Caballeronia sp. LZ062: one gene and its partner. The protein of the gene in region 2 interacts with the protein of the main gene of each other region in a pairwise test. Links are inferred from orthologs where the notes say so. Each region holds a gene or a part of one and is shown on either strand. Other genes may lie near its edges. The genes, in order: P9239_RS16215 and bioB.

Region 1 (11,006 bases), 230 kb from region 2 along the record:
TGCGCCTGTGCCGTATCTCTCGTACACGCCCAACGCTTACCTTGGCCGCATGACCGAGGTGATCATCGCGACGGCGCCCGCGCGTCTGCATCTGGACAAAGTGTATGAAACGGATATGGCGGAAGGTCTCAAGGCGATGGCGCTCGCGGGACACGGCGTCGCGTTTCTGCCGCATAGCGCGGTCGAAGACGCGGTCGAGGAAGGGCGGCTCATCCGGCTGGACCGGGGAACACGCGGCACGCCTGCGGGTCAGTTCACGTTGACGATGGAGATCCGCCTGTATCGCGACAAGATGGCTTCGCAAGGCGACGATCCGCGTCAGGCGCTCGTCCGTGCGCTATGGGACGCAGTCGGCGAAGAACTGCTGAAGGCATCGACCGAAACGCCCGCCGCCTAAGGCTTCGCGATGTTATGCAAGAAACGCATGACCGGATAAGGAAACGGCATTGGATTTGGAAACGCCGTTTTTCGACAATTGATGTATTCCACAAACCGCTGGAGCATCAATGTCCTCTCCGAAGCTTGACCATGCCATTCCCTCGTATTTGCACGCCGACGATCTCGGCCCTTGGGGGAACTACTTGCGGCAGGTCGATCGCGTGGCGCCGTACCTCGGCTCTCTCTCGCGCTGGCTCGAAACCCTCAAGCGCCCGAAGCGCATTCTGATCGTCGATTGCCCCATCGAACTGGATAACGGCACGGTCGCCCACTTCGAAGGCTATCGCGTGCAGCACAACACGTCGCGCGGTCCGGGCAAGGGCGGCGTACGTTACCACCAGGACGTGACGCTTTCCGAAGTGATGGCGCTTTCCGCGTGGATGTCGGTGAAGAACGCGGCGGTGAACGTGCCGTACGGCGGCGCGAAGGGCGGCATCCGCGTCGATCCGCGCACGCTCTCGCGCGGCGAGCTGGAGCGCGTGACGCGCCGCTACACGAGCGAAATCGGCATCATCATCGGGCCGAACACGGATATTCCCGCGCCCGACGTGAACACGAACGAGCAGATCATGGCGTGGATGATGGACACCTACTCCATGAACCAGGGCCAGACGGCAACCGGCGTCGTGACCGGCAAGCCGATCTCGCTGGGCGGCTCGCTCGGCCGCAAGGAAGCGACGGGGCGCGGCGTGTTCGTCGTCGGCACGGAAGCGGCGCGGCGCGTCGGGCTGGAGATCGAAGGCGCGCGCATCGCGGTGCAGGGCTTCGGCAACGTCGGCGGAATCGCGGCGCGTCTCTTCCAAGAAGCCGGCGCGCGCGTGATCGCGGTGCAGGATCACACGGGCACGCTGTTCAATTCAAAGGGCATCGATACCGTCGCGCTTGCCGATCACGTCGCGAAGAACGGCGGCGTCGGCGGTTTCGCGGGCGCGGACCCTGTCTCGAAGGACGAGTTCTGGACCATCGAGAGCGACATCCTGATTCCGGCCGCGCTGGAAGGGCAGATCACCGAGCAGAACGCGCCGAAGATCAAGACGAAGATCATTGTCGAAGGCGCGAACGGCCCGACCACGACCGCCGCCGACGACATCCTTCACGATAAGGGCGTCCTCGTGATTCCGGACGTCGTGGCGAACGCGGGCGGCGTGACCGTCTCGTACTTCGAATGGGTGCAGGACTTCTCCAGCTTCTTCTGGACGGAAGACGAGATCAACCAGCGCCTGGAGCGCGTGATGCGTGAAGCGTTCGCAGCGGTGTGGCAAGTGGCGAGCGAGCAGCAGGTTTCGGTGCGCACGGCGGCGTTTATCGTCGCGTGCACGCGCATTTTGATGGCGCGCGAAATGCGCGGCCTGTACCCCTGATCGCATGCAAAAGCGCGTGCATCGAAAGCGCGGCGAGGCGCGGCGTTGCAGCCGCGCCACCTCCCCATAAAAGTGGCGGCGTTCCCTCGGAACGCCGCCACTTTTTTTATCAATTTCGCGTAATATGCGCGCCTACGCGGAGTTGCACTCGGTTGCACCGGCCGTCTCTAAAATGCGACGAACACCGGTTAACGATCATTCTTTCAGAATTATTACCCTGCTAAACTTGGCCCCGGTTTTTCGCCACAGGAGATCGAACACATGAAGGTTAAAAAGGCTGCGCTGCTCGTCGCCGCGCTGGGAATTTTCGCCACGGGCGCCTACGCCCAGGACGCGGGCACGCTCAAGAAGATCAAGGACACGGGTGTCATCTCGCTGGGGCATCGCGAATCGTCCATTCCGTTCTCGTACTATGACGACAAGCAAAACGTGGTCGGCTATTCGCAGGAGTTCGCGCTGAAGATCGTGGAAGCGGTCAAGCAGAAGCTGAACATGCCGAACCTGAAGGTGAAGCTGACGCCGGTGACGTCGCAGAACCGCATTCCGCTCGTGGGGAACGGCACCGTCGACATCGAATGCGGCTCGACCACGAACAACGCCGAGCGCCAGCAGCAAGCGGCTTTCTCGAACACCATTTTTGTGATCGGCACGCGCCTCATGACCAAGAAGGACTCCGGCGTGAAGGACTGGGCCGACCTGAAGGGCAAGACCGTCGTGACGACCGCCGGCACCACGTCCGAGCGCCTGCTTCGCAAGATGAATCAGGAAAAGAACATGGGCATGAACATCATCAGCGCGAAGGATCACGGCGAGTCGTTCCTGACGCTGTCGACGGGCCGCGCTGTCGCGTTCATGATGGACGATGCATTGCTCGCCGGCGAGCGCGCCAAGTCGAACAATCCGGGCGATTTCGTGATCGTCGGCGCACCGCAGTCGCATGAAGCATACGGCTGCATGATGCGCAAGAACGACCCCGAGTTCAAGAAGGTGGTCGACGACGCGATTGCGAAGGTCGAGACGTCGGGCGAAGCCGACAAGATCTACAAGAAGTGGTTCGAAAGCCCGATTCCTCCGAAGGGGCTCAACCTGAACTTCCCGGAAAGCGACGACATGAAGGCTCTGTTCAAGAGCCCGAATGACAAGGCAATCGACTAACCGGTTCGGGTAAAGAACGAACGAGACGGAAGGAGCCTTGCTTCTTCCGTTTCTTTTTGGAGTGAGTCCATGTCTTATCACTGGAACTGGGGCATTCTGCTGAGTCCGGTTTCCACCGGCGAGCCCACTACTTACCTCGGCTGGCTGATCTCCGGCTTCTGGGTGACGATTACCGTGTCGCTCGCGGCCTGGGTGATCGCGCTCGTGGTCGGCTCGTTGTTCGGCATCTTGCGCACGGTCCCGAATCGCACGCTGGCGGGCATCGGCACCGTCTATGTCGCGATCTTCCGCAATATCCCGCTGATCGTGCAGTTCTTCATTTGGTATCTCGTGATACCGGAGTTGCTGCCGCCTTCCATCGGCAACTGGTTCAAGCAACTGCCGCCTTCCGCGCAGTTCTTTTCGTCGTCGATCATCTGTCTCGGGCTCTTCACCGGCGCGCGCGTGTGCGAACAGGTGCGCTCGGGCATCAGCGCGCTGCCGCGCGGACAGCGCAACGCGGGCCTCGCGATGGGCTTCACGCAATGGCAGACGTATCGCTACGTGCTGATGCCGGTGGCGTATCGCATCATCGTGCCGCCGCTCACGTCGGAATTCCTGAACGTGTTCAAGAATTCGGCGGTGGCTTCGACCATCGGTCTGCTCGATCTGTCGGCGCAGGCGCGTCAGCTCGTGGACTACACCGCGCAGACCTATGAATCGTTTATCGCGGTGACGCTGGCGTACATGCTCATCAATCTGGTCGTGATGCTGCTCATGCGCTGGATCGAAGCGAAAACGCGGCTGCCTGGCTACATCGGAGGCAAGTAATGCATCAGTTCAACTGGAGTGGCGTCATCGGCTCGCTGCCTACGCTGTGGACGGGCGCCATCATCACGCTGCAGATCACGCTGCTCGCCATCGTGGTCGGCATCGTGTGGGGGACGGTCCTCGCGCTGTTCCGGCTCTCGGGCATCAAGGTGCTGCAATGGTTCGCGGGCGCGTACGTCACGCTGTTTCGTTCCATCCCGCTCGTGATGGTGCTGCTGTGGTTCTTCCTGATCGTGCCGCAGGTGCTGCAGAACGTGCTCGGGCTGTCGGCGGATATCGATATTCGCCTTGCATCGGCGATGGTCGCGTTCTCGCTTTTTGAAGCCGCGTACTATTCGGAAATCATTCGCGCCGGCATTCAGGCGGTGCCGCGCGGGCAGGTCAACGCAGCGTTCGCGCTCGGCATGACCTACGGTCAGGCGATGAAACTCGTCGTGCTGCCGCAGGCGTTCCGCGCCATGGTGCCGCTTCTGCTCACGCAGGCGATCGTGCTCTTTCAGGACACGTCGCTCGTCTATGTGATCAGTCTCGCGGACTTCTTCCGCACGGCGACGAATATCGGCGACCGCGACGGCACGATCGTCGAAATGGTGCTGTTCGCCGGGGCATGTTATTTCGTGGTGTGCGTGGCGGCGTCGGCGCTCGTCAAAGGTCTTCAGAAAAAGGTCGCAAGATGATCTCTATCAAAAATGTTTCCAAGTGGTACGGGCAGTTTCAGGTGCTCACCGACTGCACGACCGAAGTGAAGAAGGGCGAGGTCGTCGTCGTGTGCGGCCCGTCGGGGTCGGGCAAGTCGACGCTCATCAAGACCGTCAACGGGCTGGAGCCGTTCCAGAAGGGCGAGATCAGCATCAACGGCCAGTCGCTCACGGACAAGAAGACGAATCTGTCGAAGCTGCGCTCGAAGGTCGGCATGGTGTTCCAGCACTTCGAGCTGTTCCCGCATCTGTCGATCGTGCAGAACCTGACGCTCGCGCAGATCAAGGTGCTCGGCCGCTCGAACGACGAAGCGACGCAGAAGGGCCTGAAGCTGCTCGATCGCGTCGGCCTGCGCGCGCATGCGGACAAGTTTCCCGGGCAGCTCTCGGGCGGTCAGCAGCAGCGCGTCGCGATTGCGCGCGCTCTCTCGATGGACCCCATCGCGATGCTCTTCGACGAGCCGACTTCCGCGCTCGATCCGGAGATGATCAACGAAGTGCTCGACGTGATGGTGGAGCTCGCGCAGGAAGGCATGACCATGATGTGCGTGACGCACGAAATGGGCTTCGCGAAGAAGGTCGCGCATCGCGTGATCTTCATGGACCGTGGCTTGATCGTGGAAGACGACCAGAAGGACGCGTTCTTCGCGAACCCGAAGTCGGACCGCGCGAAGGACTTCCTCGCGAAGATCCTGCACTGAGCTTTCGCAACGCTCGAAAGAACGCGGCGCTTCTGAAAAGAAGCGCCGCGTTTTTTATTCGATGCCCAGTTCCGACTCGACTGCCGCCGTCGTGCGGATCTCGTCGATTTTCAGCGCGGACCCGACGCACGCTTTCGCAAGCGGCTCGGCGGCCTTTCTCGCGACTGCCTCGGGCACCGGAATGTTCAGCGTGCGCGCGAGCGCGCCTTGCTGGAACATCGCGAGGTCGCCGGGGGCGAAGCGCGTCCACACTTCGTTATCGGTGAGCGGCGAGGTTGCGATCACGGCGACGCGGTCTTCCGGCGTCGTGTACTTCGCGAAGTCGATCGACATGTCCGCGTCGATCAGATGCGCGGTCGAAAACGGCCAGCTGCGCACGAGGTAGTACAGATGCGTCGAACAATGCGAGAACAGCGCCTGCCCGTTCGACATCAGGAAGTTGAACACGCCGTATTGCGTGATCTCGCGCGTGAGCGTGGCGAGCGCCTCGAAGAGTTCGTCGAGCGGCGGCTGAGAGCACGGAAACGCGCGGCGCAAGCCTTGCAGCAGCGCGCAAAACGCGAGTTCGCTGTCGGTGGTGCCGACCGGCTGATAGACGCCCGTGAGTTGCGGCGCGTGACCGTTCAGGTCGCCGTTATGCGCGAAGATCCAGTGCCGGCCCCACAGCTCGCGCATGAACGGGTGGCAGTTCTCCAGAAGGATATGCCCTTGCGTCGCCTTGCGAATGTGCGCGATGGTGTTCTTCGACTTGATCGGATACCGCTTGACCATTTCGGCAAGCGGCGAACTCGCCGACGACTGATGATCGATGAACAGTCGGCACGCCTTGTCCTCGAAGAACGCGATGCCCCAGCCGTCCGCGTGGTGATCCGTCATGCCGCCGCGCGCGGCGAAACCCGTGAACGAGAAGGTCACGTCGGTCGGTTCGGCGCAATTCATTCCGAGAAGTTGGCACATGTTGCTCGATGCGGCGGGCGAAAGCCCTGAAGTCGGGTTGTTACAATACGTCCGACAAGCATATCACCGGGGCATTCCCGAAAAAATCGAACGCGGTGGCCGCCCGGCCGCCGTTGTGGAATTTCCACGGCGGTTCTTTCCGGTTCTATGCCGCCGCTGCGCAGGTGCTTGCTTGCGAATCGCTTTCTCTCAACGTCCTCGCCGTCATCACGCCATGTCCGCTACTTCCGCATCGCCCGATTCGCCTACGACTCTCACTTTGGCGCGCCCCGACGACTGGCACTTGCACGTGCGCGACGGCGCGACGCTTGCCGCCGTGCTCCCGCATACCGCGCGCCAGTTCGGCCGGGCGATCATCATGCCGAATCTGAAACCGCCGGTCACGACGACCGGGATGGCCGCGGCGTACCGCGAACGGATCATCGCCGCGTTGCCGAAGGAAGGCGCGGCCGCGCACTTCGAGCCGCTGATGACGCTCTATCTCACCGACAACACGCCGCCCGACGAGATCCGCCGCGCGAAAGACAGCGGCTTCGTGTACGGCGTGAAGCTGTATCCGGCCGGCGCGACGACGAATTCCGACGCGGGCGTGACGGATCTGCTCGGCAAATGCGCAAAAACGCTCGAAGCGATGCAGGAAGTCGGCATGCCGCTCTTGACGCACGGCGAGGTGACGGACAGCGACATCGACGTATTCGACCGGGAGAAGGTGTTCATCGACCGCGTGATGACGCCGCTGCGCCGCGATTTCCCGGCGCTCAAGGTTGTGTTCGAGCACATCACGACGAAAGACGCCGCCGATTATGTGCGCGAAGCGCAAGGCACGATCGGCGCGACCATCACCGCGCATCACCTGCTTTACAACCGCAACGCGATTCTCGTCGGCGGTATCCGTCCGCACTATTACTGCTTGCCGGTGCTCAAGCGCGAGACGCATCGCGTGGCGCTGGTCGAGGCGGCGACGTCCGGTAATCCGCGCTTCTTCCTCGGCACCGACAGCGCGCCGCATCCGAAGGGCCTAAAGGAGCACGCGTGCGGCTGCGCGGGCTGCTACACGGCGCTGCATGCGCTGGAACTCTATGCAGAAGCCTTCGACGAGGCCGGCGCGCTCGACAAGCTCGAAGGTTTCGCGAGTTTCCACGGCGCGGACTTTTACGGCTTGCCGCGCAGCGCGGACACGGTGACGCTCGAGCGCGCGTCGTGGACGCTGCCCGCTGAGTTCGCCGCAGGCGATTCGCAAATCGTGCCGCTGCGTGGCGGCGAGTCGATCGGCTGGCGGTTCGTGGAATCGGCCTGACGGTTGCAGCGGTGTCCGCGCGTTTCGACGAGATCGACTGGACGCGTCCGTGGCTCGCACCGCTCGCGCCGCGCGGCACGCGATGGCAGGCGGCGGCGCTCGACGGTCCGGCACGCTATCTCGAAGAGCTGAATGACGACGCCGCGCAAGCCGTGCTCGTTACAGGGCGCGGTGAGCCGCTCGGGTTCGTCGCGCAGGAATCGCTGCCGGAAGGCGCGTCGTACGAGGCGTATATTGCCAAGACCGGCTGCGTGCCGACGCGTCACAATCTTCACGATTTCTTCAACGGCCTGATGTGGTTCGCGTATCCGCGCATCAAGGCGGCGCTCAACGCGTGCCAGGCGGATCAGATCGACGCGCTCGGCATCGGCCCGACGCGCGGCGGCGTGCGCGATGCGCTCACACTCTTCGACGAGAACGCGGTGCTGTTCGCGTGCGCCGACCCATCGCTCGCCGATGCGCTGCGCCGCTTCGACTGGCGCGCGTTGTTCCTGGCGGGGCGCGCGTCGTGGGGCAGCCGGTGCGAGGCGCGCATCTTCGGCCACGCGTTGCTGGAGAAACTCGTTGCGCCGTACAAGGCGTGCACGGGGCACGCGTGGATCGTGGAAGTGCCGGCCGCCTATTTTTCATCGGACGATGCCGCCCGCCGCTCCGTGCTCGACGATCACGTTTCCCGCAGTCTGATGGCCGAGCCGCCCGCGAGCCGCGCATTCGCGCCGCTGCCGGTGCTGGGCGTGCCAGGCTGGTGCGATGCGAACGCGGACGCAGCGTTCTACGACGACCCGTCCGTCTTCCGTGCCGGCCGGCGCATCGCGGCAGGCGCAGCGAAGCACGCGAAAGCCGCATGTTAAAATCGGTGTCGCAAAGCAGGCCAGGCAGTCGCGGCTTCGGCGCTTATCAGCGTCGAGGGCGAGGAAAGTCCGGACTCCGCAGGGCAGGGTGATGGCTAACGGCCATCCGTGGCAACACGCGGAACAGGGCAACAGAAAGCAAACCGCCGATGGCTTCGGGCGCAAGTCCGGAGATCAGGTAAGGGTGAAACGGTGCGGTAAGAGCGCACCGCGGCCGTCGCGAGACGTGCCGGCACGGTAACCTCCACCCGGAGCAATTCCAAATAGGCAGGCGCGCATCTACGGATGCAGGACGGTGCCCCCGTTCGTCTGCGGGTAGGAAGCTCGAGCGCGTCAGCAATGGCGCGCCTAGAGGAATGGCTGCCACGCGCGCTCGCCTTCGGGCGGCGTGCGCACAGAATCCGGCTTATCGGCCCGCTTTGTCGTCATTCAAAAGAAAGAGCCGGCGTCATGTCTGACGCCGGCTCTTTTTTCTGCGACGCGCTTAGCGTTCGACGATATCGAACGAATGCGTGAGTTCCGCGGTCTTGGCGAGCATGATCGACGCCGAACAATACTTGTCGTGCGACAGATTGATGGCGCGTTCCACTGTCGCGGGGTTCAGATTCTTGCCCGTGACCGTGAAGTGGAAGTGGATCTTCGTGAACACCTTCGGGTCTTCGCTTGCGCGCTCGGCCTTGAGCGTGACCGAGCAGCCTTCGATTTCCTGGCGGCTTTTCTTGAGAATCATCACGACGTCGTAGGCGGTGCAGCCGCCCGTGCCGAGCAAGACCATTTCCATCGGTCGCGGCGCGAGGTTACGGCCGCCGCCTTCCGGCGCGCCGTCCATGTTGACGAGATGACCGCTACCGGTTTCGGCGGCGAACGCCATGCCGTCCTGTCCCATCCAGCTCACTTTGCATTCCATGCTCAGGCTCCGCCCGCTTGACGCGTTGTAGACAGCTTTCATTGTAGCGGTTCATCGAACGGTCATCGTGGAACGAGTTCGCGCATTTTCCGATTGACGCGGGCGGGGAGCCGGACCCCGCTTAGCCACGAGTGGCGGGCGGACAGTCGGCGTTCTCGCCGGATGAGCGGCGCCGCGCCCTTGCGAGCGGAACGTGGATACCACATTATGAAATTCACTCTCATCATGCGAATCTTCTTGCTTTGCAGCATGGCCGTGCCTATACTCAGGCCATTGGTTGTCGCAGTCGACGAACCTACAGCGTCTCCTCCACCTCCTCCTAGGTGGATTGAGCCCGAGCTTCACATGCTCGGGCTTTTTTTCGTTCTTCACGCCGCGCGGCGGCTGCAGTCTGCGTCCCGAAAGCCGCAACCCTTTGACGCAGCGAGCGTTTTCCCGCTATACTTCAAAGTTCTCTTCGTCACACGCCCGCGGAGAGAAGTCAGGGAGAGCCTGCACGCGCAAGGAAAGTCATTTAGCGCACTCATATAAGCAGGACCGAACAAGGTAAAGAGCAAAGGGCAGATTAATTTTTGGATCGATCATGAAGACGTTTTCCGCAAAAGCCGAAGAGGTGACGCGCGAATGGTACGTGATTGACGCGACGGATAAGGTTCTCGGCCGTGTCGCCAGCGAAGTGGCACGCCGTCTTCGCGGCAAGCATAAGCCTGAATTTACTCCGCACGTCGACACCGGTGACTACATCATCGTCGTCAATGCCGGCAAGCTGAAGGTCACCGGCAACAAGACCACGGACAAGAAGTACTACCGTCACTCGGGCTACCCGGGCGGCATCTATGAAACGACGTTTGGCAAGATGCAAGAGCGTTTCCCGGGCCGCGCGCTCGAGAAGGCTGTGAAGGGCATGCTGCCGAAGGGCCCGCTCGGCTACGCGATGATCAAGAAGCTGAAGGTCTACGCTGAAGCCACGCATCCGCACACGGCTCAACAGCCCAAGTCGCTCGAGATCTAAGGGAGCCCACATGATCGGTAACTGGAACTACGGTACGGGCCGCCGCAAGAGCGCCGTCGCTCGTGTCTTCATCAAGTCGGGCAAGGGCGAGATCATCGTCAACGGCAAGCCCATCGCCGACTATTTCTCGCGCGAAACGTCGCTGATGATCGTGCGTCAGCCGCTGGAACTCACGAACCACGCCACCACGTTCGACATCAAGGTCAACGTGAACGGCGGCGGCGAAACGGGTCAGGCAGGCGCGGTCCGCCACGGCATCACCCGTGCGCTGATGGACTACGACGCAACGCTCAAGTCGCAACTGTCGAACGCTGGCTTCGTCACGCGTGACGCGCGTGAAGTGGAACGTAAGAAGGTCGGTTTCCACAAGGCACGCCGCAGGAAGCAATTCTCGAAGCGTTAATCGCTTCGGGTTTCGCCGGTTTTGCCGGCGAAGCTGCTGCGAAAGCCGCCCGCACTGCAAGGTGCCGGCGGCTTTTTCTATTGCCGCGATTTGCCGGAATCAGTCGAATTTGCATATAGCCTCTTGATTCCATGGGCTTTCGGCACGATTTTGAGATCAGCCCTACAATAGCGTCTAGAAGCTAAATTGGAGAGTTCAATGAGCGCAGTCAGCGACACCCCCACGACCGAAATGCCGATGCCGTTCGTCTTCACCGACGCTGCTGCGGACAAGGTCAAGCAGTTGATCGACGAAGAAGGCAATCCGGATCTGAAGTTGCGCGTGTTCGTGCAAGGCGGCGGATGCTCGGGCTTCCAGTACGGTTTCACGTTCGACGAAGAGATCAACGAAGACGACACCGTGATGGACAAGAGCGG
Region 2 (11,159 bases):
GACCAGATGCGGGCCGCGCGCCACATTCACCAGATATGCGCCGCGCGCGAGCTTGCCGAACGCGCGAGCGTTCAGGATACCTTCGGTATCCGGCGTATGCGGCAGCAGGTTGATGAGCACCTTCGCGTTTTCGAGGAACGCGTCGAACTGCGCGGGACCGGCGAAAAAAACCTCGACGCCTGCGATGTCCTTCGGCGTGCGGCTATAGCCGCGCACCGGCACGCCAAGCAGGACGAGCGAACGCGCCACTTCCGCGCCGAGCACGCCCAGACCCAGCACGCCGACCGTGAAGGTCTTACGCGCATGTTGCGGCAGCTTCTGCCAGCGGCCTTCGCGTTGCAGAGCTTCGTATTCGTCGAAGCGGCGCATGAAGCGCAGCACCGCGTAGTTCGCGTATTCGGCCATCTGCTGCGCCATGCCGGTGTCTTCCAGCCGCACGAGCACGGCGTTGGGCGGCAGGGTGCCGGGCTCCTTGCGCTCGACATCGAGAATGGCATCGACGCCCGCGCCGAGATTGAACACCGCCTTTAGATCCGGCCGATTCGCGAACAGCTCGCGCGGCGCGCGCCACACGACCGCATAGTCGGCGGGCGCGGTGTCGCCCGGCTGCCAGACGCGCACGTCGGCTTGCGGCAGTTCGCGGGCGAAGTCGCCAAGCCACGCGTCCGTGTCCGTGTTCTCTTCGTGGAAGATGATTTTCATGCGGCTCATTTCGCGAACAACTGGCCGATGTCGTTGAATGCCTTGAATTCGAGCGCGTTGCCGCAGGGATCGAGGAAGAACATCGTGGCCTGCTCGCCGACTTCGCCCTTGAAGCGGATATGCGGCTCGATGATGAACTTCGTCCCCACGCCTTTCAGGCGCTCGGCGAGCGCGTGCCAGTCGCTCATCGAAAGCACGACGCCGAAGTGGCGCACCGGCACGGCGTCGCCATCGACGGCGTTCTTTGGGGCGGGACGCGCCTCGTCGGGCGAAAGGTGCGCGACCAGTTGATGCCCGAAGAAATCGAAATCGACCCAGTCGGGCGAACTGCGGCCTTCGGGGCAGCCGAGCAACTCGCCGTAGAACGCGCGGGCGTTCTCGAGGCTCGTGACGGGAAAGGCCAGGTGAAACGGCTGCAGCGTGCGTTGCGTCCTGGAATGGTCCGCGTGCTCGAAGCGGCCGGCGGATTCATCGGGTAGATCGGACATGGTGCCTCCCTGTGACGATTCGGATCATTTTACGGTGACGGCGCGCCCGGCGCGCGGCTTCGAATAACCAAATGACGATTGAATCGTTCGCGGCGGCGCTGCATCACGCGAGAATGAAGCCTGAATCGAAAGCAGCCGAGGCACGCATGAACATGAACGACGAACCCTTGCGGCGGCCCGTGCTCGTGACCGTGCCGGGACTGCATGGCAGCGAAGGCGCGCACTGGCAGAGCTGGCTGGAGCGGCAATACGTGGACGCGTCGCGCGTCGAGCAGGCCGACTGGGACGCGCCGCATCTCGACGAGTGGGCGCGCGCTGTCGAAACGCGGCTCGATGCCTTGCAGCGGCCCGTCGTGCTGGCCGCGCACAGCTTCGGCTGTCTCGCGGTCGCCCATGCGTTCAGGCGAGCGCGCAGCCGTGCGCTCAACCGCGTGAGCGGCGTACTGCTGGTCGCGCCGGCGAGCCCTGACAAGTTCAGGCTCGCGGGGTATTTCGAGCCAGCGCGCCTTGCCGTGCCGTCGGTTCTCGTCGGCAGCGAAACGGACCCGTGGATGCCCGTCGACCGGGCGCGCGACCTCGCGCAGCATCTCGGCAGCGCGTTCGTGAATTTCGGCGATGCCGGGCACATCAACACGGCGGCGGGCTTCGGTCCGTGGCCGCACGCGAAGTATCTCGTCGATACGCTCGCGCATTACGCGCCGCGCGAAGCGAACGGCGAGCGCGAGCGGTTGCAGCGTGAACATGCGTATGGCTGATGCTTCTCCGCGCATTCGATAACATAGATGGCCGCCTCCGAGCGGCCTTTCGCTTTTGATGACGGGGAGACTCATGGCGGCATTCAGGCAAGTCGCGCTCGCGACATTGATCATGGCGACGGGCGTCGCGCACGCGGACACCACGCTGCTCAACGTCTCTTACGACGTGACGCGCGAGCTATACAAGGACATCGACGCGGCGTTCGTCGCGGACTACAAGAAGCGCACGGGCGAGACCGTGTCAGTGAGACAGTCGCATGGGGCGTCGAGTGCGCAGGCGTTGTCCGTGATGCAGGGCTTGCAGGCGGATGTCGTGACGATGAACCAGCCGAACGACATCGACCTGCTCGCCGAGCGCGGACAGCTCGTGCCGGCCAACTGGCGCACGCGCCTGCCGAACGGCAGCGCGCCGTACACGACGACGATGGTGTTTCTCGTGCGCCACGGCAATCCGAAACACATCAAGGACTGGAGCGATCTCGCGCGGCCCGGCGTGCAGGCGATCATCGCGAATCCGAAGACATCGGGCAACGGACGCTACACGTATCTCGCGGCGTGGGGCTACAAGAAGCAGCAGGGCGCGACCGATGCGCAGGCGCAGGACTTCGAGAAAGCCATTTTCGCGAACGTGCCGGTGCTCGACACGGGCGGGCGCGGCGCGACGACGACGTTCACGCAGCGCGGCATCGGCGACGTGCTCGTGACGTTCGAGAACGAAGTGGGATTGATCGAAACCGGCGCGGGCGCGAAGGATTTTGACGCGGTGTATCCGTCGTCGAGCTTGCTGGCGGAGCCGCCGGTGTCCATCGTCGACAAGGTGGTGGACAAGCGCGGCACGCGCAAGCAAGCGCAGGCGTATCTCGACTTCCTATACGGCCCGCAAGCGCAGGAGATCATCGCGCAGCACCACTTGCGGCCGCGCAACGCGGACGTGCTCGCGAAGCATGCAAGCGAGTTCAAGCCGCTGAAGACGTTTACGGTGGAGCAGGTGTTCGGGAGTTGGCAGAAGGCGCAGCAAACGCATTTTGCCGATGGGGGGACGTTTGATCAGGTGGTGGCGGAGAAGAAGTGAGATCGGCGCGCGGCCGGCAATCGACTCAGCGAGGCTGACGAAGCAAGGGCTGGCTTACCTTTTAACGCCCGCATCAAGGGGACTGCGCGTCGCTCATTGCACATCTTCAATGATCCGAGTTCGGCAGTCCTCAAGCGACCTATTGTCGTAGTGCTCTATCCCATACGCGTACTTGCACAACACAGCAAGGTCGCTTCGAACTTGAGGCGATAACCGGTTGACGGGCGATGGATCACCTTCATTCGCGAAAGGGTTGATGAACGCTCTCTCGCGCGTCAGGCCTTTCTTGATGAAGTAGACGGCGTGTTCCTCGTGATCGATTGACGAGTAGTAGTAGCCGACGCCCAAGTAAAACCAGAGCGATAGCAATGCGGCAACGCCGAGGAGCACGGTTGCCACCTTTCTTCTCTTCATGAGCCGTTCGCTTGCGGCGCAGATAGCGATAGTTCTGTGCGTAGCAGCTTGACCACGTCCATTCCGAGGTTGCCTGGGCATGCTCGTCCCTTATGCGTTGCAAGCTGTTGATACTCTCGATGGCCGCCTAACCGCTCGATATGGAAGAAGTCCATGAGCACGCTACACAGCGCGCGGCACGCCGTAATCTGACGGTGTGTTGGCTCGTCGTGCCAAACTACAACTCGATCCGTGAGGATTCCGCCGATATTTTTGAGCTTGTTCGGAAGTGACAGGCGACTGTATTCCTGGTCGTACGCCTCCCCTGCCTGTACGAGATCGGCGAGAAGAACGATTCCCAACTTTCCGGTGTTATCGCCAGCAACGTGTTCGCCGGTGAACCTCACGTCTCGGGCCTCGTAGATTTCGCCCTGGCACGATATCGCATAGTGATACCCTGCATCGTCGAACGGCGGGCTCCTTCCCATATCCTCCGCCTGTACACGTTGCATCTGCTGAATGGAAGGCGAACCGCACGAGTAACTGCGGCCCGCGTGATGCAGCACGATGTCGTGATAGTCCCAATGACTCTCGCGCAACGCTCCTCTCGGCGGTTTCGCGTGCCATGCGGAACGCTCGATCAGAGGGTAGCCGCTGCGGGCCAGCGCGTTGATAACCGCCTTCCGAGTCGCGCCTTGATTGTTTACCGTAATTGCAGCGGCCGTGTCGCGGCTGTTGCCTGCGGCAGTATGCGCTGTCGTCCAATGGCTAATCTCATAGTCCGACGCCACTTCAGTCTCCTTGCACTGGAATCAGCTTGCGCTTGGGAGATGAAAACACGACGTGTAAATCAATACTTTGTGGACCGTCGGTTTCGACCATCGCGAAGCCATTCCCATCCGTCTTAGATGCGTGTTCGACGCCCGATACAACGGCGATGAAATTTTGGTGTCGCAAAGGAAGGCCGCTCGCACTGTCCCGCACGCAGAACCAAGCAGCGCATGTTGAGCGTTGTTTGTTTTGGCGCCCAGCGCTTTGGGCTGAACCTGCCGCGATCGCCGTAGCGCCGACCACGCCAAGGCTTTCTGCGAGATCGTCGTACCAAGCCTCTCCTGCGAGCCGCGCGAAGAGACGTGGATACTCGGCGCAGTCACAGACAACTACGTCATTGTCCAGAGCTATCTCGCTGCCGCCAATGGTCATGCGACGCGGACCCCCGTCTTTCGCGATGTAACCCGTGGTCCGGCAGACCGGACAGTAGGCAGACCCATTAATAAGTGCCGCTCGCGTTCCGGCATCGCCCAACGTAAAAAGCGGCCCTATGCCGGAGCAGATCTGGCCTCCATTACTCAACATGTCGCCGACGACAGCTATTCGGCGCATCATCAGAAGAGCTCGGACGACGATTCGTTCTGCTTGATTTGTGGCATGTATCGCGATCCTGTACCCAAACGCTTCGCGTCTTAAACGAAACCATCAGAATACGACAACAGCGAAAGGCCGCAAGTAAAGGTCGGTTGAGGTTTGTCGAAATCGTCAAACTGTGACGACATGGGGAAGTCCCGCCCGGTCACAGTCTTCAGCGTTTCGCCGAATAAGACCCGCGGGGCTCGCGACCATCGACGCAAGCCCCGCCATCAACGCTTATTCCCCGCAGTGCCGCGCCGCCGTATCCTGCGCCGCTTCCGCGCGCATCCCGAGCCGCTCGATGAGCTTCCGGTCCGCTTCCGCCTGCGGATTACTCGTCGTCAACAGTTGATCGCCGTAGAAGATCGAATTCGCGCCCGCCGCAAAGCAAAGCGCCTGCAACGCCTCGTCCATCTGTTCGCGACCCGCCGACAGACGCACCATCGCCTTCGGCATCGTGATGCGCGCCACCGCGATCGTGCGCACGAACTCGAAGGGATCGAGCGCCTCCGTGCCGGTCAGCGGCGTGCCCGCGACCTGCACGAGATTGTTGATCGGCACCGATTCCGGATACGGCTCCATGTTCGCGAGCTGCGAGATCAGCCCGGCGCGTTCGCGACGCGATTCGCCCATGCCCACGATCCCGCCGCAGCACACGTTGATACCCGCGTCGCGCACGTGCTCCAGCGTGTCGAGGCGATCCTGATACGTGCGCGTCGAGATGATCTGGCCGTAGAACTCCGGCGACGTGTCGAGGTTATGGTTGTAGTAATCGAGGCCCGCATCGCGCAGCGCCTGCGCCTGATGCGACTCCAGCATGCCGAGCGTCACGCACGTTTCGAGGCCCATCGCCTTCACGCCGCGAATCATTTCCTTGATCGGCTCCAGATGGCGGTCCTTCGGATTGCGCCACGCTGCGCCCATGCAGAAGCGCGTCGCGCCGTTGGCTTTCGCGGTTTCGGCGGCCTTCAGCACGGCATCGACTTCCATCAGCTTGTCGGCCTTCACGCCCGTTTCGTGATGCACGGACTGCGGGCAATACGCGCAATCTTCCTCGCAGCCGCCCGTCTTGATCGACAACAGCGTGGAAAGCTGCACGGCGTTCGGATCGAAATGCTCGCGATGCACGGTCTGCGCGCGATACAGCAAATCGTTGAACGGCAGTTCGTAGAGCGCGACGACATCCGCGACGCGCCAGCGCGCGGGCGCTTGCGTTTGCGCCGGCGTTTGCGGTTGTGCTTGAGCGTGTTGAGCGGTGCCGGCAGTGAGAGTCTGCGTCATGTGAGTTCAGTCCTTGAGATGAAGCGTGTCGAGCAGCGTGCGCACGTCGAGATCATCGGCGGCGAGCGCCGCATCGCGCGACGTGAGATGCGGGATCACGCCGAGGAGCGGCGCGGCGATGCGTTGTTTCAGCGTGGCGATGTTTTCTTCGGGATACAGCATATTCGGATCGACGCGATTGGCCACCCAGCCCGCAAGCGTCAGCCCGCGCGCAGCAATCGCTTCGGCGGTGAGCAGCGCATGGCTGATGCAGCCGAGCCGCATGCCGACGACGAGCACCACCGGCACGTTCAGCGCGACGGCGAGATCGGCGGTGTCGTGCGTTTCGTCGAGCGGCACGCGAAAGCCGCCGACGCCTTCCACCACGACGATATCGGCGAGCGTCGAAGCCTCACGATGCGCCTCCACGATGCGCCCGATATCCAGCGCGATGCCTTCGCGCGCGGCCGCGATATGCGGCGCGATCGGCTCGCGCATCATGAACGGCGTGCGCATGTCGGGCGGCAGCGCGACGGTCGCGGCGGCGTCCAGTTGGTCGGCGTCTTCGTTGTGCAGCACGCCGTCGCGCATGACGGCGCCCGAGGCGATCGGCTTCATCGCGGCGGCGCGAAGCCCGTGGTGCGCGAAGCCGTGCAGCAGCGCGCAGGAGACGAACGTCTTGCCGATCTCCGTATCGGTTCCGGCGACGAAAAGGGATAAAGCGGTCATAGCGTATTCAATGCGTGGTCGAGACGGTCGAGGTCTTCGCGGCTGTGCGCGGCGGAAAGCGATATGCGCAGGCGCGACGTGCCGGACGGCACCGTCGGCGGTCGAATGGCGGGCACCCAAAGGCCCTGCGCGTCGAGCGCGGCGGCAATGGCGAGCGTCTCGTCGTTGCCGCCGATCACGAGCGGCTGCACCGCTGTCTCCGAATCCACCGGAAGCCAGCGCGTGCGCCTGAGCATGGCGCGCGTAGTGTCGATCAAAGACGCGAGATGCCCGCGGCGCGCGTCGCCTTCATCGCCGGCAATGATTTTGATGCTGGCCGACACCGCATGCGCGACCGCAGGCGGCGCGGCCGTCGTGAAGATATACGGACGCGCGCGCTGCACGAGCCATTCGATGACCGTGGCGTGTGCCGCGACGAACGCGCCCGCGACGCCCGCCGCCTTGCCGAGCGTGCCGACATAGACGAGATGCGGCGAGTGCAGCGCGAAGTGCGCAAGCGCGCCGCGACCTTGCGGGCCGAGCACGCCGAAGCCGTGAGCATCGTCGACGACGAGCCACGCCCCGTACTTCTCCGCCAGCTCGACGAGACGCGCGAGCGGCGCAATGTCGCCGTCCATGCTGAAGACCGTGTCGGTGACGATGAGTTTCGTCGCGGTCTCGTCGCGCGAGGCGTCCAGCATCGCGTCGAGCGCAGCCACGTCCGCATGGGGATAAATCTGCGTCTGCGCGCGGGAAAGCCGCACGCCGTCGATCAGCGACGCGTGATTCAGCGCGTCCGAGAACACGAGCGTGCCGCGCCCGGCCAGCGTCGTGAGCACGGCGAGATTCGCCATGTAGCCGGTGCTGAAGTAGAGCGCGCGCGGGTCGTCGACGAAGCCGCCCGAGAATGCGGCCAGATCGTCTTCGAGTTGAGCATGGGCGCGCGAATGGCCGCCCAGCAAATGCGAACCTCCGCTGCCCGCGCCGTAAAGCGCAGCGCCTTCGGCGAGCGCCGCGCGGATCGCTTCGTGCGCGGCCAGGCCGAGATAATCGTTGCTCGCGAAGCCGATCATCGCGCGGCCATCGACGGTCATGTGCGCCGAATTCGCCCCGTCGATGATCCTGCGACGGCGGCGCAAATCGCGTGCATCGATATCGGCGAGACCTTCGTTCAGCGTGTCGAAAAGCGCCTGCGTGGTGTCGTTCATGCGGCGCACTCCGCGAGCGTGGCGTCGAGCGTATCCAGCGTGCGCTGCGCGAGCAACGCGAGTTCGTCGTCGGAGAGAATGTACGGCGGCATCATGTACACCGTCTTGCCGATGGGGCGCATCAGCAGTTCGCGCTGCAACGCGTTCGCGAAGAAGCGCCGCGAGAACGCGCGGTCTTCGGTATCGACATCGAACGCGAAGATCGTGCCGCGCTCGCGGAAGTTGCGCGTGCGCGCGTGCTTCGCGAGCGGCTGCGACGCTTCGCGCAGTAGCGCCGATTTGCGGCGATTTTCGGCGAGCACGTTCGCGCTTTCGAACAAGTCGAGCGTCGCGAGCGCGGCGCGGCACGCGAGCGGATTGCCAGTGTACGAATGCGAATGCAGGAAGCCGCGCGTGAGGTCGTCGTCGTAGAAGGCGGCGTAGATTTCATCGCGCGTGAGCACGAGCGAAAGGGGCAGATAGCCGCCGCTGATGCCCTTCGAAAGGCATACCAAGTCCGGCCATATGCCTGCCTGCTCGCACGCGAAGAAGGTGCCGGTGCGCCCGCAGCCGACCGCGATTTCATCCGCGATCAGGTGCACGTCGAACTCGTCGCAGAGCGCGCGCAGGCGCGTGAGATACGACGCGTCATACATCGCCATGCCTGCCGCGCACTGCACGAGCGGCTCGACGATCACGGCGGCGAGATGCGTCGCGCGTTCGGCGAAGAGCGCGCGCATCGCGTCGATCGCTTGGTCCACGCCCGCAGCCGGCGACGCGACCACATGCGCATGACGAATCAGCGGATCGTATGCGTCCTTGAACAGCGCGACGTCCGTCACGCCGAGCGCGCCGACGGTTTCGCCGTGATAGCTGTTCGCGAGACAGACGAACTCGCGCTTCTCGCTCTGGCCGCGATTACGCCAGAAGTGAAAGCTCATTTTCAGCGCGATCTCGACCGCCGACGCGCCATCCGATGCGAAGAACGCGTGGCCGAGCGTCTGTTGCGTGAGCGCGGAAAGGCGCTCGGCCAGTTCGACGGCGCTCGCGTGTGTGCAGCCCGCGAGCATCGCGTGTTCCAGCGTGTCGAGTTGATCTTTGAGCGCGCGGTTGATGTCGGGATTCGCGTGGCCGAAAAGATTGACCCACCACGAACTGATGGCGTCGAGATAGCGGTTGCCCGCCGGATCGTAGAGCCACGCGCCCTGGCCGCGTGCAATGGGCACGAGCGGCATGCGCTCGTGATGCTTCATCTGGGTACACGGGTGCCACACGGCGGCGAGCGAACGCGCGACCCAGTCTTGATTGGCTTCTGTGTTCAAAACGGCTCCCAGGCCCGCGCGAGCGCGAACCGGTACATCGGGCAGGCGCGGCGGCCTGCGCTTTTCAAGGAAACTGCGCGAGACTGTCGCGCGCTGCAATTATCCCGAAATTGAGCGCGGCCTTCGCTTTTCGCCCACGTTTTGGACAATAGAGCCGCGCGCATCCGACGTGCGAAAACACACTTCGGCGCACAACGTCGCTGAACGCGACGCTTAAAAGAGGCATTGCCGCCGCAAGATGCAAAAACGCCGGCGCAGCGGCCGGCGTGTCTGGCGGTGTCGAGTGCGCGTGTTCAGCGCGAAGCCGTCTGCGTGTCGGCGGACTTGTCCTTCCAGACCACCGCGTTATCGACCGCGTACAGCCTGCACGGGTCGCTGCTCTGCTTCTGACAACCGGCAATGGCCACGGCCATCGGATCGTCGCCGCCTTCCGCCCATGACCACGCGCCCGAGTCCGACACGGCGAACGCGCGGCTCGAATACTGGTTCAGGAAATTGCGATACCCGGCGCGGCCGTTTTCATCGACGAACGGGACAGACTGCACCGCGTCGAGGCTCGCGAAATCTGTCGCGTTCGGCGCGTGCGGCTCGGCGACCTGATACTGCACGGTGGTCGGCATGCCGATTTGCGCGAGAAACGCCTTCACGCGCGGCCACCAGACCTGCACGCCGTCGCGATCGCCGACGAGCCGGTGTGCGTCGTTCTTGTAGTTGCCGAAGTCGATCATGTTCGCGCGCGCGCCGTGCGAGACGAACGCGGCATACATCTGCGATGACAGATCGCCTTGCCAGACCGAATCGTTATCGCCGTAGAGCCACAGCGACGGCAGGCGCACGTTTTCGCCGTAAGCGCCGAAGGCATCGACGAGATTCTTCTGCCAGCCCGCGCATTCGTCCTGACGCAAGCCGCCCGAGAAATTGATGAGACCGCGCACGCCCGGCGCGGACAGCGCATCGCGCGCGCCGTAAGCGATGGTCGTCAGCCCGCCGTGCGACGTGCCCGCCACCACGATATGCGTCTTGTCGATGTATGGCTGCGCGCTCATGTACTCGACAGTGGCGGCGACATCGCGCGCCTGCGCAAAGCCGTTCGCTTCGACGTTGCAGCCGTGGCCCGCGTAGTCGCCGCCGGAGCCTGCGAAGCCGCGGCGGTTCGGCACCACCACGACATAGCCGTGGCGCACGAACTCACGCGCGAGCGCGACCGGCCGGTTGCGCGGCTGGGCGTGCGAATCGCCGGGGAGCTTGCCGTGATTGAAGACGATCATCGGAAACGGACCCGCGCCGTCCGGCTTGAACACGGTGGTTTCGAGCGCGATGTCGTCTTCCGGCACGTCGATGACCGTTTCGTTCAGGCCGTTCGCGACCACCGGCAGGCGCGCGTCGAGCGCATCGGGAATCTGGCTGAAGACAGGTGCCGTGAGCCCTTCGGATTGGCGGATGCCGCCGATCGGTTCGGCGTGGACGACGGACGTGACAAGCGACGCCGCGAGCGAGCACGCCATGCTGCATCCGACCAACCAGGTTCTGATCGCCATCCGTGAACTCCGACCGCACTCATCGATATGTTGATATGACGCGGGCCCGGAAACGCCGGTTGAAGTCACAAGCTGGCCGCGCTGCTGATGATGAGCAGTATCGAATGCCGGGCTTTGGAGTCATGCCTCGATAAGGCATGACAAATGGCTTCAGACTGGAAAAAACGGGTTGCCGCATTTGGCCGGGCGCGAGAAATGACAGCGCCTGACGCAAACACAGATTACCCGCTCAAAATTGCACTGCACAATAAAGGAAACCCCGTAACCGCTTAACCTGAAAGGGAAACTTCAGGAAATTAATACCGCGTCATATTAAGCGAAGATTTA

The links.
Region 1: the proteins of bioB (region 2) and P9239_RS16215 interact in binary tests that used the Escherichia coli proteins (3 or more experiments, as listed by UniProt). The link is inferred for Caballeronia sp. LZ062 from one-to-one orthologs.

Annotation. Positions count from the first base shown.
Region 1 is NZ_JARTWB010000002.1:2,180,474-2,191,479, reverse strand. What follows is about bases 4,170-7,015. They hold P9239_RS16215 (class II glutamine amidotransferase), read right to left. Parts: upstream 6,121-7,015; coding sequence 5,218-6,120; downstream 4,170-5,217. Other genes in these bases: pyrC (dihydroorotase), read left to right, coding at 6,335-7,015; P9239_RS16220 (amino acid ABC transporter ATP-binding protein), read left to right, coding at 4,438-5,163; gltK (glutamate/aspartate ABC transporter permease GltK), read left to right, coding at 4,170-4,441. Outside these bases: P9239_RS16245 (LysR substrate-binding domain-containing protein), read left to right, coding at 1-397; P9239_RS16240 (Glu/Leu/Phe/Val dehydrogenase), read left to right, coding at 507-1,799; P9239_RS16235 (glutamate/aspartate ABC transporter substrate-binding protein), read left to right, coding at 2,061-2,954; P9239_RS16230 (amino acid ABC transporter permease), read left to right, coding at 3,024-3,764; more of gltK, read left to right, coding at 3,764-4,169; more of pyrC, read left to right, coding at 7,016-7,417; P9239_RS16205 (DUF3025 domain-containing protein), read left to right, coding at 7,429-8,268; P9239_RS16195 (OsmC family protein), read right to left, coding at 8,753-9,175; rplM (50S ribosomal protein L13), read left to right, coding at 9,759-10,187; rpsI (30S ribosomal protein S9), read left to right, coding at 10,198-10,590; iron-sulfur cluster insertion protein ErpA, read left to right, coding at 10,789-11,006.
Region 2 is NZ_JARTWB010000002.1:2,410,774-2,421,932, reverse strand. What follows is about bases 4,077-7,075. They hold bioB (biotin synthase BioB), read right to left. Parts: upstream 6,099-7,075; coding sequence 5,055-6,098; downstream 4,077-5,054. Other genes in these bases: bioF (8-amino-7-oxononanoate synthase), read right to left, coding at 6,803-7,075; bioD (dethiobiotin synthase), read right to left, coding at 6,105-6,806; P9239_RS17350 (PAAR domain-containing protein), read right to left, coding at 4,203-4,766; P9239_RS17355 (N-acetylmuramoyl-L-alanine amidase), read right to left, coding at 4,077-4,201. Outside these bases: P9239_RS17380 (glyoxylate/hydroxypyruvate reductase A), read right to left, coding at 1-702; P9239_RS17375 (VOC family protein), read right to left, coding at 708-1,190; P9239_RS17370 (alpha/beta hydrolase), read left to right, coding at 1,337-1,945; P9239_RS17365 (sulfate ABC transporter substrate-binding protein), read left to right, coding at 2,019-3,017; P9239_RS17360 (hypothetical protein), read right to left, coding at 3,111-3,431; more of P9239_RS17355, read right to left, coding at 3,428-4,076; more of bioF, read right to left, coding at 7,076-7,993; P9239_RS17330 (adenosylmethionine--8-amino-7-oxononanoate transaminase), read right to left, coding at 7,990-9,294; P9239_RS17325 (prolyl oligopeptidase family serine peptidase), read right to left, coding at 9,588-10,832; P9239_RS17320 (YchJ family protein), read right to left, coding at 11,157-11,159. UniProt on the Escherichia coli protein: Catalyzes the conversion of dethiobiotin (DTB) to biotin by the insertion of a sulfur atom into dethiobiotin via a radical-based mechanism.